DNA from 3 places in the Paenibacillus sp. FSL F4-0243 genome. Region 3 is predicted to be linked to each of the others. Evidence: a T-box and tRNA genes for the amino acid it is inferred to sense, from the RefSeq annotation. Region 3 holds a T-box; the other regions hold tRNA genes.

Region 1 (5,216 bases), 3.3 Mb from region 3:
ATAGCACCCAACTATACAATAGTCAAACGTTTTAAATACAATATTTAGTAAGAATTTATTGCCTTTGCAAAATGGATTGGATTTACATATAGAAGCTGTTATACTGATCAGAAGGTTCCCTCTAGGGGACCTCTATTTGTATAGGAGGGATTTTAATATGGCAACGCGTCATAACAAATTTGCAAAGAATGTGCTACTTAGAGGGGGTGAAATCTACTATGAACCATAGTCTAATTTATGAAGGCTCAAGGACACAACTGGTCCAGCAGCTTATTTATTTTGATGAGGAAAAAATCGCATTTCTAAATCAGTATTTCCCGGAACGAAGCAAACAAAGAAGTAATGCTGAAACGCTGTTGTCCCGTTATTGCTCCGAGCTGGAACAATTACTTTCCCGTTTTAGTGGTGAAGAATTGAATTCACTCGTATTGATTGGAAGTCAGCTTCAGCTACGCTACTTAGACGACAATACTACAGATACCTACACCATCGTATTTCCAAACCAGGCAGAACCCAATGATAACAAGATTTCAATGTTCTCGCCTATTGGCATGCAGTTGCTGTTAGCTCAGATCGGCAGTACATGTCAGCTAGCTATTCCTTCAGGTGAGTTATCAGTAAAAATCGAAAGTATTAAGTTTGTGAATTGTGGTGAGGTGGCCGTTCTTATTTAAGCCCACTTGCACATATCACCAACATTAACAGCGTCCCTTTCCAATCTTATGGAAGAGGACGCTGTTCATCTATTCAGCCTGCTAAGCACTCTTCATACTTTTATTTGAGCCTCAAGCCTTCACCCAGTTTACTGACTGATTTTTCGATACGAGATGCTCTGGTTTCAGGTCTTTTCGCCGCTTCGATCCAAGATACATATTCCTTCTGATAAGAATAAGCCAGACCGTTATAATAAGCTTCTGCCTGCTCATGACTACTCAACGCATCAAGGAAATCCTTAGGGGCTTCTACCTCCCGTAATTGATGATCTTGCTCCATCGTCACATGCACAATATCACCAGGTTGAGCTTTGGCTAGATCCCGTAGTTCTTTCTTTACCACCATAAAATGCTTTCCGTTTCCATGGGGCATAAGCGTTCCTCTATAGGGGATTCCATTTACACTTCCTTTTACCTGTATTCTGGACTTTGTTTCAAATATTTGTTCGGCATCAAAAGGGACGTTAAGATAAGTCCAGCTCCCACTTGCATCAGGTCGCACTAATTTAGCTTCAAATTCAAACATTGCTACCTCCTCAACTAAAAGCCCTAAGTTCTATTGTATCCATATGAATGTAACTATACAAAAAAAACACCTGCCTATAATAGACAGATGTTTCTTAATTATAAGCGGGTGATGGGAATCGAACCCACGCTATCAGCTTGGAAGGCTGAAGTTCTACCATTGAACTACACCCGCAAAGGTATAAAATCGGGATGACACGATTTGAACATGCGACCCCCTGGTCCCAAACCAGGTGCTCTACCAAGCTGAGCTACATCCCGTCAAAACATGTAATTACTTAGTAATAAAAATGGCGCGCCCTGAGAGATTCGAACTCCCGGCCTTTTGATTCGTAGTCAAACGCTCTATCCAGCTGAGCTAAGGGCGCAAAAATTATGGAGCGGAAGACGGGAATCGAACCCGCGACCCTCGCCTTGGCAAGGCGATGCTCTACCGCTGAGCCACTTCCGCAAAATATGGTGCGCGTGAAGGGACTTGAACCCCCACGTCGTGAAACGCCAGATCCTAAGTCTGGTGCGTCTGCCATTCCGCCACACGCGCACACTTTGAAAATAATGGTGAGCCATGAAGGACTCGAACCTTCGACACCCTGATTAAAAGTCAGGTGCTCTACCAACTGAGCTAATGGCTCTCATAAATGGCTGGGGATATAGGATTTGAACCTATGCATGACGGAGTCAAAGTCCGTTGCCTTACCGCTTGGCTAATCCCCAACAATAATTAACTAAATGGCGGAACCGACGAGATTCGAACTCGCGATCTCCTGCGTGACAGGCAGGCATGTTAGGCCAACTACACCACGGTTCCATAGACATAATGCATAAGAGTAAATTGGTTGCGGGGGCAGGATTTGAACCTGCGGCCTTCGGGTTATGAGCCCGACGAGCTACCGGGCTGCTCCACCCCGCGTCATTTAATAATTATATACTATTCATTTACACTACGCCAGCTAGTCCCAAAACATCATGCTTAAGGAAAATTTGGTTGCGGGGGCAGGATTTGAACCTGCGGCCTTCGGGTTATGAGCCCGACGAGCTACCGGGCTGCTCCACCCCGCGTCGTTCTTAAATGAATATGGTGGAGGCTGAGGGGATCGAACCCCCGACCCTCTGCTTGTAAGGCAGATGCTCTCCCAGCTGAGCTAAGCCTCCATGTTATGACCCGTATGGGATTCGAACCCATGTTACCTCCGTGAAAGGGAGGTGTCTTAACCCCTTGACCAACGGGCCATGCTAATAAACTTTGTGGCGGAGAGAGAGGGATTCGAACCCTCGAGACGCTTGTGGCGCCTACACGATTTCCAATCGTGCTCCTTCGGCCAAACTCGGACACCTCTCCATAAATGGCTCCCCGAACAGGACTCGAACCTGTGACAACTCGATTAACAGTCGAGTGCTCTACCAACTGAGCTATCAGGGAATATGGTGGGCCTTAGTGGACTCGAACCACCGACCTCACCCTTATCAGGGGTGCGCTCTAACCAGCTGAGCTAAAGGCCCTTTTTAAGACACATCAATATTAAGGGCAAAAAAAATACCACGGGTTATGTGGTTGTCCGCTTGGCGACGTCCTACTCTCCCAGGACCCTTCGGTCCAAGTACCATCGGCGCTGGAGGGCTTAACGGTCGTGTTCGGGATGGGTACGTGTGGAACCCCTCCGCTATCGCCACCAAACGGGCATTTACAGCGTAAATGCTCAGGCTTGAGTCGCCTGAAAACTGAATCCGAATTGAATTTGCGTTCTAAGTATAGGATAAGCCCTCGACCGATTAGTATTGGTCAGCTCCATGCATTACTGCACTTCCACCTCCAACCTATCTACCTCGTCGTCTTCAAGGGGTCTTACTAATTGGGAAATCTCATCTTGAGGGGGGCTTCACGCTTAGATGCTTTCAGCGCTTATCCCGTCCGTACGTAGCTACCCAGCCATGCTTCTGGCGAAACAACTGGTGCACCAGCGGTACGTCCATCCCGGTCCTCTCGTACTAAGGACAGCTCCTCTCAAATTTCCTGCGCCCACGACAGATAGGGACCGAACTGTCTCACGACGTTCTGAACCCAGCTCGCGTACCGCTTTAATGGGCGAACAGCCCAACCCTTGGGACCTACTTCAGCCCCAGGATGCGATGAGCCGACATCGAGGTGCCAAACCTCCCCGTCGATGTGGACTCTTGGGGGAGATAAGCCTGTTATCCCCAGGGTAGCTTTTATCCGTTGAGCGATGGCCCTTCCATGCGGTACCACCGGATCACTAAGTCCGACTTTCGTCCCTGCTCGACTTGTAGGTCTCGCAGTCAAGCTCCCTTATGCCTTTGCACTCTTCGAATGATTTCCAACCATTCTGAGGGAACCTTGGAACGCCTCCGTTACTCTTTAGGAGGCGACCGCCCCAGTCAAACTGCCCGCCTGACACGGTCCCCGTACCCGATTAGGGTACTAGGTTAGAACCTAGATACGATCAGGGTGGTATCCCAACGGCGCCTCCACCGAAGCTTGCGCTCCGATTTCTACGGCTCCCACCTATCCTGTACAGATCGTACCCAAATTCAATATCAAGCTGCAGTAAAGCTCCATGGGGTCTTTCCGTCTTGTCGCGGGTAACCTGCATCTTCACAGGTATTAAAATTTCACCGGATCTCTCGTTGAGACAGCGCCCAAGTCGTTACGCCATTCGTGCGGGTCAGAATTTACCTGACAAGGAATTTCGCTACCTTAGGACCGTTATAGTTACGGCCGCCGTTTACTGGGGCTTCGGTTCATAGCTTCGGGTTACCCCTAACCACTCCCCTTAACCTTCCAGCACCGGGCAGGCGTCAGCCCGTATACTTCGCCTTGCGGCTTCGCACAGACCTGTGTTTTTGCTAAACAGTCGCTTGGGCCTTTTCACTGCGGCCCCCTCGTGCTATTCACACTACCGGGGCACCCCTTCTCCCGAAGTTACGGGGTCATTTTGCCGAGTTCCTTAACGAGAGTTCTTCCGCGCGCCTTAGAATTCTCTTCTCGCCTACCTGTGTCGGTTTGCGGTACGGGCACCTTCTCCTGGCTAGAGGCTTTTCTTGGCAGTGTGAGATCATGACCTTCGCTACTATAATTTTCACTCCCCATCACAGCCCAGCCTTAACGATGTGCGGATTTGCCTACACATCAGCCTCACTGCTTAGACGGACATATCCATCAGTCCGCGTCACTACCCTCCTGCGTCACCCCATCGCTCATAGCGGATTACGGTGGTACAGTAATTTCAAACTGTTGTCCTTCGACTACGCCTTTCGGCCTCGCCTTAGGTCCCGACTTACCCTGAGCGGACGAGCCTTCCTCAGGAAACCTTGGGCTTTCGGCGGATCAGATTCTCACTGATCTTTTCGTTACTCATACCGGCATTCTCACTTGTATGCTGTCCAGCGCTCCTTACGGTACACCTTCAACCCACATACAACGCTCCCCTACCCCAGATACATACGTATCTAGCCATAGCTTCGGTGGTGTGTTTAGCCCCGTTACATTTTCGGCGCAGAGTCACTCGACCAGTGAGCTATTACGCACTCTTTCAATGGTGGCTGCTTCTAAGCCAACATCCTGGTTGTCTGTGCAACTCCACATCCTTTCCCACTTAACACACACTTGGGGACCTTAGCTGATGGTCTGGGCTGTTTCCCTTTTGACAATGGATCTTAGCACTCACTGTCTGACTCCCGGCAATAAGTATATGGCATTCGGAGTTTGACTGAGCTTGGTAATCCTTGCGGACCCCGCACCCAATCAGTGCTCTACCTCCACTACTCTTATACCGAGGCTAGCCCTAAAGCTATTTCGGGGAGAACCAGCTATCTCCGAGTTCGATTGGAATTTCTCCGCTACCCCCACCTCATCCCCGCATTTTTCAACATGCGTGGGTTCGGGCCTCCAGTGCGTGTTACCGCACCTTCACCCTGGACAGGGGTAGATCACACGGTTTCGGGTCTACGTCCACATACTAA
Region 2 (5,216 bases), 1.8 Mb from region 3:
CATGTTCTCTGCTACCGTAAAAGAAGGGACCAGCATAAAATGCTGGTGAACCATACCAATCCCTCTATCAATGGCATCCTGAGCAGATTGCAGCTTCACTTTTTCACCCTTGATAAAGATTTCACCTTCACTAGGCTCTTCCATGCCGAACATGATCTTCATTAAAGTTGATTTACCAGCGCCGTTCTCGCCCGCAATCGCATGAATTTCTCCCTCACGTAAAGAAAAATGCACGTCTTTATTTGCAACGACACCATTGGGATACACCTTGGTAATTCCCCGCATTTCCAGCAGAGCTTTGTTCATAAGTCTCAACGCCTTTCGACTTGGAGGTCTGCAAAAATATACAGCTGGAATTCTTCTAAAGAAGAATCTCCAACTGTAGGTTTATCACTTTATAGCTATACTTAAGGCTTAACTGCGTTACGAATGGCTTCTACTTCAGAGGTTTCCATTCCCATCGCGTTATCTACTGTAATTTCTTTATTGATCAGCTTTTGCTTCACTTCTTCAACTTTAGCCTGAAGATCGGCAGGGAAGATATTTTTATAGATCTCATTCTCTGCAATGCCTACACCATCATCTACAAAGCTCAACACATCACGTTTACCCATCTCAAGTGTACGGTCTTGTAATCTCTTCACGGCACCCAGAATAGCACTATCAATCTTTTTAATAGAAGAAGTAACGATCAAGTTTGCTTTTTCGCTATCTGTATCGTTAAGCAACATCGCCTGATCGGAGTCTACACCGATAGCATATTTCTTCTTCTCCTTAGCTGCGTCAAAGATCCCAAGACCTGTACCCCCAGCCACGTTAAAAATAACATCCACACCGGAGTTATATTGAATCAGCGAAAGCTCCTTGCCCTTAGCCGGGTTAACGAAATCGCCAGCATATGATACAGCGACCTTCACATCAGGATCAACATATTGAGCGCCCTGAATGTAGCCTACCAAGAAAGCGTTAATTCCTGGAATATCCATGCCGCCTACAAAACTGATCACATTCTCAGGATTAGCATTTTCCATATCCGATTGTGTAGCTAGCGCCGCTACAGCACCTGCTAGAAAAGATACTTCATTTGTTGCATAAGACATGTTGTACATATTCTCTGGTGCTTCATCTATATCGGTATCATAGTTAATGAACTTTTTGTCAGGATATAATTCAGCCGTTGCATTAAACATCTCTGTAATTTCCGATCCGCCAGAAATAATAACATCCCAGTCCTCAGCGGCGATATCGTTAAACGTAGGCTCCCATTTCGTTTTATCGACACCCATTTCTACAACTTTTGTTTCTGCACCCAGCTCATCCTTAACCTTTTGCAAACCGCTATTCGCAGAGTCAAAGAAAGATTTATCTCCAAGCGTTCCTGGAATCAGAAGTACTACTTTGAGTTTATCCCCTGAACCTGTTTCTCCACCTTCAGCTGCGTTAGATCCTGCATTCGCGGAAGATCCATTACTCGACGTATTATTTCCACAGGCTGTGACCATTACCATTACTACTAGTAACAACAAAGAAAGAACTTTCTTTTTCATTTTTCTATTCCCCCTATTTATAGTTGGTTAGTAATTTGAGAGGTTCTCCTTCTTAGTCCGTTGTATATTTCACGATTTAGATGGAAACTCTCATTTTTCATGTAACATTGTCAAAATTTTAATGATTTTAACGAATACACTCAAAAAAAGAGATAAAATTATAATTTTTACGAATAATCCGACTAATTCCCGAACGAGATGGCCAGTCAGGTTGCTAATCTTCGGATTTCTTGATACGATCATATCAAATATTAATGAAAATAATTATATGATTTCGGTCATATTTTTGTATGATTCGGCTAAAACATAATTATTGGAGGGTCATCATGGATCGTGTTCTATATATTGTAAATGCAGCACATGAGGTTAATACCTATATTCCACCACACCAGCATGAATGTTATGAACTAGTCTATTATTTAAACGGCTTAGGAACTACCAATATAGGTTCGCGAAGTTATCATTTTCGTTCTTCTTCATTCGCGCTGATACCACCCAATCATAAACATGATGAGAATCATCGCGAGGATGCTACTATACTATTTGTAGGCTTCCATTCAAATCACCCATATATGGAGAATTTGCAAGGCGTATATGAAGATGATAAAGACCATACTGTTCTACAGATCTTGCTTCGAATGAAAGCAGAGTTTACGCGCAAACAAGATGGATTCTCTGAACTATTGAACCTGCAAATGAGCGAAATCACTGTTCATCTGATACGGCTTCTTAGTGCCTCTGGGTTTCAATCACCAACGGAAGACAGAGTCCAATATGTTCTAAACTATATGAATGAGCATTACCGCCATAAGCTATCGGTCGCAACACTTTCAGAGATGTCTGGATACAGCTATGATCGTTTCCGCCATTTATTTAAAGAACGATTCGGTTCTTCACCTCTGCGCTATCTACTATTGAAACGTCTGGATTATGCAAAGTCTCTCTTGCAACATACCCAAATGCATATCTCTGAAGTATCAGCTGCTGCTGGGTTTGTGAATGACGCCCAATTCTGCAATATGTTTAAACGTGAAATTGGTCTCACCCCACGAGCATTCCGACTAAGCAGTCAATAAAACAAAACTCCACACAAAAAGGCCGTTGATTAGAGACGCCTCTAATTCAACGGCTTAAGAATAAAAAGCTCAAAGACAAAGAAAAAAGGTTTGTAAAGTTGCTTATACAAGCGACTTTACAAACCTTTTTGATATACCGGCGAGAGGACTCGAACCTCCACGGTTTCCCTCTCGATTTTGAGTCGAGCGCGTCTGCCATTCCGCCACGCCGGCACATATGAAATTAATGGAGGCGCCACCCAGATTTGAACTGGGGATAAAGCTTTTGCAGAGCTTTGCCTTACCACTTGGCTATGGCGCCATATGAAAACTTTGGAGCGGACGACGGGAATCGAACCCGCGACCCTCGCCTTGGCAAGGCGATGCTCTACCGCTGAGCCACGTCCGCATAAAATGGCTGGGGATATAGGATTTGAACCTATGCATGACGGAGTCAAAGTCCGTTGCCTTACCGCTTGGCTAATCCCCAATAACATTTTAAAATAAAAGGGGCGACTGATGGGTCTCGAACCCACGAATGCCGGAACCACAATCCGGTGCGTTAACCACTTCGCCACAATCGCCATATTAAACTAATATTGTTGCTGTTCTTCTTAAAGTAAATGGGGCGACCGATGGGACTTGAACCCACGAATGCCGGATCCACAAACCGGTGCGTTAACCCCTTCGCCACGACCGCCATATTAAACTTTAGAGAAAGACTTTAGATAAAGATTGGCAGGGGCAGCAGGAATTGAACCCACACCAACGGTTTTGGAGACCGTTGTTCTACCTTTAAACTATGCCCCTAAAAAATGGTGGGGGATGATGGATTCGAACCACCGAACACGTACGTGAGCAGATTTACAGTCTGATGCGTTTGGCCACTTCGCTAATCCCCCAAAGATGGTGCCGGCGAGAGGACTTGAACCCCCAACCTACTGATTACAAGTCAGTTGCTCTACCAATTGAGCTACACCGGCATATTAAGTTGTATACTATATGGTGGCTCGAGACGGATTCGAACCGCCGACACGAGGATTTTCAGTCCTCTGCTCTACCGACTGAGCTATCGAGCCAAGAAAATGGCGGAACCGACGAGATTCGAACTCGCGATCTCCTGCGTGACAGGCAGGCATGTTAGGCCAACTACACCACGGTTCCAAAAGATATAATTACTTGATGAAAATTGGTTGCGGGGGCAGGATTTGAACCTGCGGCCTTCGGGTTATGAGCCCGACGAGCTACCGGGCTGCTCCACCCCGCGTCGTTCTTAAATGAATATGGTGGAGGCTGAGGGGATCGAACCCCCGACCCTCTGCTTGTAAGGCAGATGCTCTCCCAGCTGAGCTAAGCCTCCGTAAACAACAATTGTTATTGTACCAAAGTCCACTATGTAAAATCAAGTGAAAATTTGGTGACCCGTATGGGATTCGAACCCATGTTACCTCCGTGAAAGGGAGGTGTCTTAACCCCTTGACCAACGGGCCATACTAAGTAAAATTTGTGGCGGAGAGAGAGGGATTCGAACCCTCGAGACGCTTGTGGCGCCTACACGATTTCCAATCGTGCTCCTTCGGCCAAACTCGGACACCTCTCCATATGGCTCCCCGAACAGGACTCGAACCTGTGACAACTCGATTAACAGTCGAGTGCTCTACCAACTGAGCTATCAGGGAATATTCATACCAGGCTTGATGCCTGAAAACTGAATCCGAATTGAATTTGCGTCTTAAGTATAGGATAAGCCCTCGACCGATTAGTATTGGTCAGCTCCATGCATTACTGCACTTCCACCTCCAACCTATCTACCTCGTCGTCTTCAAGGGGTCTTACTAATTGGGAAATCTCATCTTGAGGGGGGCTTCACGCTTAGATGCTTTCAGCGCTTATCCCGTCCGTACGTAGCTACCCAGCCATGCTTCTGGCGAAACAACTGGTGCACCAGCGGTACGTCCATCCCGGTCCTCTCGTACTAAGGACAGCTCCTCTCAAATTTCCTGCGCCCACGACAGATAGGGACCGAACTGTCTCACGACGTTCTGAACCCAGCTCGCGTACCGCTTTAATGGGCGAACAGCCCAACCCTTGGGACCTACTTCAGCCCCAGGATGCGATGAGCCGACATCGAGGTGCCAAACCTCCCCGTCGATGTGGACTCTTGGGGGAGATAAGCCTGTTATCCCCAGGGTAGCTTTTATCCGTTGAGCGATGGCCCTTCCATGCGGTACCACCGGATCACTAAGTCCGACTTTCGTCCCTGCTCGACTTGTAGGTCTCGCAGTCAAGCTCCCTTATGCCTTTGCACTCTTCGAATGATTTCCAACCATTCTGAGGGAACCTTGGAACGCCTCCGTTACTCTTTAGGAGGCGACCGCCCCAGTCAAACTGCCCGCCTGACACGGTCCCCGTACCCGATTAGGGTACTAGGTTAGAACCTAGATACGATCAGGGTGGTATCCCAACGGCGCCTCCACCGAAGCTTGCGCTCCGATTTCTACGGCTCCCACCTATCCTGTACAGATCGTACCCAAATTCAATATCAAGCTGCAGTAAAGCTCCATGGGGTCTTTCCGTCTTGTCGCGGGTAACCTGCATCTTCACAGGTATTAAA
Region 3 (5,216 bases):
ATTGCTGGAAATGATGATTAACTCCATTTATACACAACGGGAAATTTTTCTGCGCGAGTTGATTTCTAATGCAAGTGATGCAATTGATAAGATCTATTACAAAGCATTAGCTGATGAAAGCCTGGTCTTCAATAAAGAAGATTATTATATTAAAGTGACTGCCGATAAGGCGAACAGAACTTTGACGATCTCCGATACAGGTATCGGGATGACACAAGAAGAGCTGGAGAATAACTTAGGAACAATCGCGAAGAGTGGATCTCTTGCATTTAAGAAAGAGAACGAAGCCAAAGATGGTCACAATATCATCGGACAGTTCGGTGTTGGCTTCTATGCTGCGTTTATGGTAGCAGATGACGTAATTGTGATCAGTAAGGCGCTTGGTAGCGACGAGGCCTTTAAATGGGAGTCTAAGGGCGCTGATGGCTATACTATCGAGCCTGTCGAGAAGGATTCTGTAGGTACTGAAGTGATTTTGAAGATTAAAGAGAATACTGAAGAAGATCAATACGATGAATACTTGGAAGAGTATCGCCTGAAATCCATCATTAAAAAATATTCTGACTTCATTCGTTTCCCAATTAAAATGGACGTGAAGGAGCAAAAGCCAAAAGAAGGCACAGAGAACGAGTTCGAGGAAGTTGTTCAAGAACAAACCGTGAACAGTATGGTGCCAATCTGGCGGAAGAACAAAAACGAGTTGACTACAGAAGATTACGATAACTTCTATGCAGAGAAACGTTACGGCTTCGATAAGCCGCTTAAACATATTCATATCAGTGCCGATGGTGCTGTAGTGTACAATGCAATCCTGTTCATCCCAGAAAATACACCGTTTGACTACTACACAAAGGAATATGAAAAAGGTCTTGAGCTCTATTCCAATGGTGTATTGATTATGAATAAATGTGCGGATCTGCTGCCTGACTATTTTAGCTTTGTAAAAGGTATGGTAGATTCAGAGGATCTTTCGCTAAACATCTCCAGAGAAATGCTCCAGCATGACCGTCAGCTGACTCTGATCGCTAAGAACATTAAGAATAAAGTGAAGAGTCAACTGCAAAGCTTGCTGAAGGATGAAAGAGAGAAGTATGAGCAGTTCTATAACGCTTTTGGCAGACAGCTTAAGTTTGGTGTGTACAACGATTATGGAATGCACAAAGATACACTTCAAGATTTGCTGATGTTCTACTCCTCCAAGGAGAAGAAGCTGGTAACGCTGGACGAATATGTGTCAAGAATGCCAGAAGATCAGAAGTATATCTACTATGCATCCGGAGAGTCGATCGACAGAATCGAAAAGCTCCCACAGACCGAGCTTGTATCGGATAAAGGGTATGAAATTCTTTACTTCACTGATGATATTGATGAATTTGCGATCAAGATGATCATGTCTTATAAAGAAAAAGAATTTAAATCCGTATCCAGTGGTGATCTGGGTATCGAAGCAGACGAAGCGGACAAGCCAACGGAAGCGGAAGAGAACGAAAACAAGGAGCTTTTTGAAGCGATGAAGGACATCTTGTCCGGCAAAGTGAAGAATGTTAAAGCTTCCAAACGTTTAAAGACTCATCCGGTATGCCTCTCAGCTGAAGGCGAATTGACAATCGAGATGGAAAAAATCCTGAAATCGATGCCGAATGGGCAAGAGGTTCAAGCGGATAAGGTACTCGAAATCAACATCCATCACGAAGTCTTCCAGTCTTTGAAAGCGGCAGCTGAGAACGATAAAGAGAAGCTCGGTTTATACACGAACCTGCTGTACAACCAAGCTCTGCTGATCGAAGGATTGCAAGTTAGTGATCCTGTTCAATTCACCAATGATATTTGCAAAATCATGAAATAATTTAAACTACAGGGACCATCCAATTGTACGATTGGGTGGTCTTTTTTTATAAAAACTATGACGAATTCATGGTGCTTGAGCTTATGTATTGACTTTACTCGATAAATTAAGTATTATTTCCAGTAACTTGAATATTCAAAGGCAAAGAAGAGAAAGAGTACCACGGCAATTCTTTCTACAGAGAGCTCCGGTCGCTGAAAAGGAGTAAAGAAAAACCTTGGGAATATGGTCTCAGAGCTGCGCATCGAAACCTTTTGGGTTGTAGGCTGCGCCGGAACCTGCATCCGTTACAGTGCTAGGGTATAAACGTTTATTAACGTCGTACCTGAAGAGGTAAATGTCATGAGGCATTTATAAAATTAGGTGGTAACACGTGAGTAGAACTCTCGTCCTTTGTGGATGGGAGTTTTTTTGTTGTCTAAAAAAAGGAGGAGAAGGTTAATGAGTAATGTGTTTATAGGCGGTGCTTGGCCGTATGCGAATGGATCTTTACATCTTGGAAGATTATCAAGTGTGTTGCCTGGAGATGTGCTGGCACGCTATTTTCGCAGCAAGGGGGATAACGTTTTATATGTGTCAGGCAGCGATTGTCATGGCACACCTGTAGCGGTTCAGGCTGCTAATGAAGGGATCACACCCGAAGCTTTTGCAAGTCGATACCACGAAGAGTTTCTGAAGTGTTTTGAACAGCTGGGATTTAGTTATGATCTTTATACTCGAACGGATCAACAGCAGCATCATAAGGTCGTGCAAGAGTTGTTTGCGAAGCTACTAGAGAATGGTCATTTATATAAAAAAAACATAGCGCAATGTTACTGTGAGGCGGATCAGCGATTTTTGCCAGACAGATATGTGGAAGGGACTTGTCCAGTCTGTGGACAGCGGGCGCGTGGAGATCAATGCGATTATTGTTCTACGATTCTAGATCCTGCCGATTTGTTAGACAGAGTCTGTAAATTATGTGGGAATACACCGACAGAACGACCGACAGAACATTTTTATCTTAGCTTATCTAAATTTCAATCTGAATTAACGGAATATGTAGAGGAAGCACAATTTTGGAGAGAAAACGCTATAAAACTGACCAAACGTTATTTAAAAGAAGAACTGCAGGACCGCGCGGTAACAAGAGACTTATCTTGGGGTGTAGATGTTCCTATAGCTGGATTTGAAGACAAGAAGATTTATGTCTGGATTGAGGCGGTAAGTGGTTATTTATCAGCCAGTAAGCAGTGGGCTGCACAGTCTGGGCGGAGCTGGGAGGATTTTTGGTCAGAGGAACAAGAGGACATCACCGCTTATTATGTCCATGGTAAAGATAATATTCCTTTTCACACCCTGATATGGCCAGCCGTCTTATTAGGAGCAAGAGAACTACATTTACCGGATCGGATTATATCCAGCGAATATTTAACCCTTGAAGGGCAGAAGTTCTCCACTAGCCGTAATTGGGCAGTCTGGGTACCTGATATTCTAGAGCGGTATCATCCAGACTCTATTCGTTATTTCTTAATTGCCAACGGGCCTGAGAAGCGGGATACGGATTTTTCCTGGAGAGAGTTTATTTATAGTCATAATGGTGAGCTGCTTGGAGCATTTGGTAACTTTGTGAATCGCTCATTGGCTTTTGTAGATAAGTTTTATGAAGGGATCGTGCCAAGTGGAAAGTTAGATAAGGGGTGGAGCGATAACATTGACCTCTTGTATCTGGAGTCAGGACGCCTAATTGAAGCGGGAGATTTGAAGGATGCGCTCGAATATATTTTCTTTTATGTACGTAAGGCAAATCAGTATTTTGATCGGCAAAAGCCTTGGATTCAGGTAAAAGAGGATCGGGAAGCTTGTAATAATTCAATATTTACTTGTGTGCAGATTATTGCTAATTTGGCGAATTTGCTGCATCCGTTTCTACCCTTTTCTTGTGAGAAGATTCGGGGGTTCTTATCGCTTGAACTACCGAAATGGAAGCCCTGCTCAGTTCCCCCTTATCAACAGGTAACTGATTTGCAATTGTTGTTTGAACGAATTGATATTACTTGTATTAAAGAAGAGGAGGATAGACTAGTTCAACAACAAGTGAATAAATAGCGAAGATTCTTAACCATTCTTAAAGCTTTCAATAAACTTGGAAGCTAGTGATGATAAGTATTTATCCTTGATCCAGACGGCGGCGACCCGCGTGCGAAGCGACTCACTACTGATTTCTTTATAGATCAAATTACGATTACTCGTTAATTCGAAAGCGGATTTGGGGATAATTCCGATGCCGAGACCAGCATTTGCCCAGAGCAGTGTTGTTCGCGCATCATCATTCATACAGAAAATTAGCGGATCAAAACCATTCTCAAGACAGGTTTCCCGGATAAGCTGCTCAAAACGGCGGTAGATAATGAGCGGTTTATCTTTTAACTCACCGATCTCAACAAAGTTTCCATCTGTTTTCCAGTCATACTCTGGAGTCATTACGGCAATCATAGGCTCAGCTTGTGTGTAAAGACATTCTAAATTTGTAGCATTAAAGGGTGTCCGGACAATGCCAATCTCGACAATGCCCTTGTTCAAAAGGTCGATGATTCTGAAGGTATTCCCTTCATGGATTTCAAATTTAACGCCTTGATACGTTTTGTGGAACTCACATAGTCGATCTTGGAGCAGGGTCGCTCCTGAGGAAGACACAGTGCCAATGGCGAGAGTTCCTTTTAAGCCTTTGACAAAATCATTGAGCTCTCGGGCGGTGGAATCAGCCAGTTCCAGAATTTGTTGGGCACGGTCACGCAAAATGGCTCCTGCTTCGGTAAGTTGTACACTGCGCGGACCTCGATCTACAAGCTTGACGCCTAGTTCTTCCTCAAGCAGCTTAAGCTGCTGACTGAGCGGAGGCTGAGCCATTTGCAGCTTTCTGGCTGCAGAAGTAATCTGCCCTTCCTCAGCGATAGCCATAAAATATTTAAGCTGTCTAATATCCATAAAAAAATCCTCCGAACTTGAGATATGTTAATCGTATGGGAGCGATACGAATCCAATATTATTAATATGTGAGTAGATATGCCATAATCATAACTGTTATTATACATATTTCAAGTGCTTAAATACTTCTTATGTTGGGTGTGGATGACGTTGTTTAAAATTGCAGTCTATTTAAAACCGTACAAAAAAGAAGCCATCATCGGTCCAATCTTCAAGCTGATGGAAGCGATTCTGGAGCTGATTTTGCCTACCATTGTCGCGTTAATCATCAATAACGGGGTAGGAAATCATGACAGTGCTTATGTATACCGTATGGGTGGCCTGATGGTGCTGATGTCTCTGCTTGGCTTCGGTTGCTCCATGGTGTGCCAATACTATGCAGCACGAGCATCTCAGGGATTCG

What was found. A T-box is a leader RNA that pairs with one kind of tRNA and senses whether it is charged. The one in region 3 lies ahead of metG (methionine--tRNA ligase), so its partner is inferred to be a tRNA-Met.
Region 1: it has a tRNA-Met gene. The T-box ahead of metG (methionine--tRNA ligase) is inferred to sense a tRNA for this amino acid. The anticodon was not compared.
Region 2: it has a tRNA-Met gene. The T-box ahead of metG (methionine--tRNA ligase) is inferred to sense a tRNA for this amino acid. The anticodon was not compared.

Annotation. Positions count from the first base shown of each region.
Region 1 covers NZ_CP150151.1:946,095-951,310, reverse strand. The annotation lists gene NSS87_RS04180 (GreA/GreB family elongation factor) at 219-674, shown strand; gene NSS87_RS04175 (YdeI/OmpD-associated family protein) at 775-1,239, opposite strand; tRNA gene NSS87_RS04170 (tRNA-Gly) at 1,343-1,413, opposite strand; tRNA gene NSS87_RS04165 (tRNA-Pro) at 1,426-1,499, opposite strand; tRNA gene NSS87_RS04160 (tRNA-Arg) at 1,530-1,606, opposite strand; tRNA gene NSS87_RS04155 (tRNA-Gly) at 1,615-1,689, opposite strand; tRNA gene NSS87_RS04150 (tRNA-Leu) at 1,696-1,779, opposite strand; tRNA gene NSS87_RS04145 (tRNA-Lys) at 1,795-1,870, opposite strand; tRNA gene NSS87_RS04140 (tRNA-Gln) at 1,878-1,952, opposite strand; tRNA gene NSS87_RS04135 (tRNA-Asp) at 1,969-2,046, opposite strand; tRNA gene NSS87_RS04130 (tRNA-Met) at 2,072-2,148, opposite strand; tRNA gene NSS87_RS04125 (tRNA-Met) at 2,221-2,297, opposite strand; tRNA gene NSS87_RS04120 (tRNA-Val) at 2,315-2,390, opposite strand; tRNA gene NSS87_RS04115 (tRNA-Glu) at 2,397-2,468, opposite strand; tRNA gene NSS87_RS04110 (tRNA-Ser) at 2,485-2,577, opposite strand; tRNA gene NSS87_RS04105 (tRNA-Asn) at 2,583-2,658, opposite strand; tRNA gene NSS87_RS04100 (tRNA-Ile) at 2,662-2,738, opposite strand; rRNA gene rrf (5S ribosomal RNA) at 2,797-2,913, opposite strand; rRNA gene NSS87_RS04090 (23S ribosomal RNA) at 2,989-5,216, opposite strand, start outside.
Region 2 covers NZ_CP150151.1:6,023,295-6,028,510, forward strand. The annotation lists gene NSS87_RS26640 (ABC transporter ATP-binding protein) at 1-306, opposite strand, end outside; gene NSS87_RS26645 (BMP family ABC transporter substrate-binding protein) at 408-1,547, opposite strand; gene NSS87_RS26650 (AraC family transcriptional regulator) at 1,874-2,623, shown strand; tRNA gene NSS87_RS26655 (tRNA-Leu) at 2,758-2,836, opposite strand; tRNA gene NSS87_RS26660 (tRNA-Cys) at 2,851-2,924, opposite strand; tRNA gene NSS87_RS26665 (tRNA-Gly) at 2,937-3,011, opposite strand; tRNA gene NSS87_RS26670 (tRNA-Gln) at 3,018-3,092, opposite strand; tRNA gene NSS87_RS26675 (tRNA-His) at 3,114-3,186, opposite strand; tRNA gene NSS87_RS26680 (tRNA-His) at 3,227-3,302, opposite strand; tRNA gene NSS87_RS26685 (tRNA-Trp) at 3,339-3,412, opposite strand; tRNA gene NSS87_RS26690 (tRNA-Tyr) at 3,419-3,504, opposite strand; tRNA gene NSS87_RS26695 (tRNA-Thr) at 3,510-3,585, opposite strand; tRNA gene NSS87_RS26700 (tRNA-Phe) at 3,606-3,681, opposite strand; tRNA gene NSS87_RS26705 (tRNA-Asp) at 3,689-3,766, opposite strand; tRNA gene NSS87_RS26710 (tRNA-Met) at 3,793-3,869, opposite strand; tRNA gene NSS87_RS26715 (tRNA-Val) at 3,887-3,962, opposite strand; tRNA gene NSS87_RS26720 (tRNA-Glu) at 4,018-4,092, opposite strand; tRNA gene NSS87_RS26725 (tRNA-Ser) at 4,110-4,202, opposite strand; tRNA gene NSS87_RS26730 (tRNA-Asn) at 4,206-4,281, opposite strand; rRNA gene NSS87_RS26735 (23S ribosomal RNA) at 4,342-5,216, opposite strand, start outside.
Region 3 covers NZ_CP150151.1:4,246,909-4,252,124, reverse strand. The annotation lists gene htpG (molecular chaperone HtpG) at 1-1,846, shown strand, start outside; T-box leader at 1,982-2,243, shown strand; gene metG (methionine--tRNA ligase) at 2,288-3,934, shown strand; gene NSS87_RS18860 (LysR family transcriptional regulator) at 3,944-4,813, opposite strand; gene NSS87_RS18855 (ABC transporter ATP-binding protein) at 4,964-5,216, shown strand, end outside.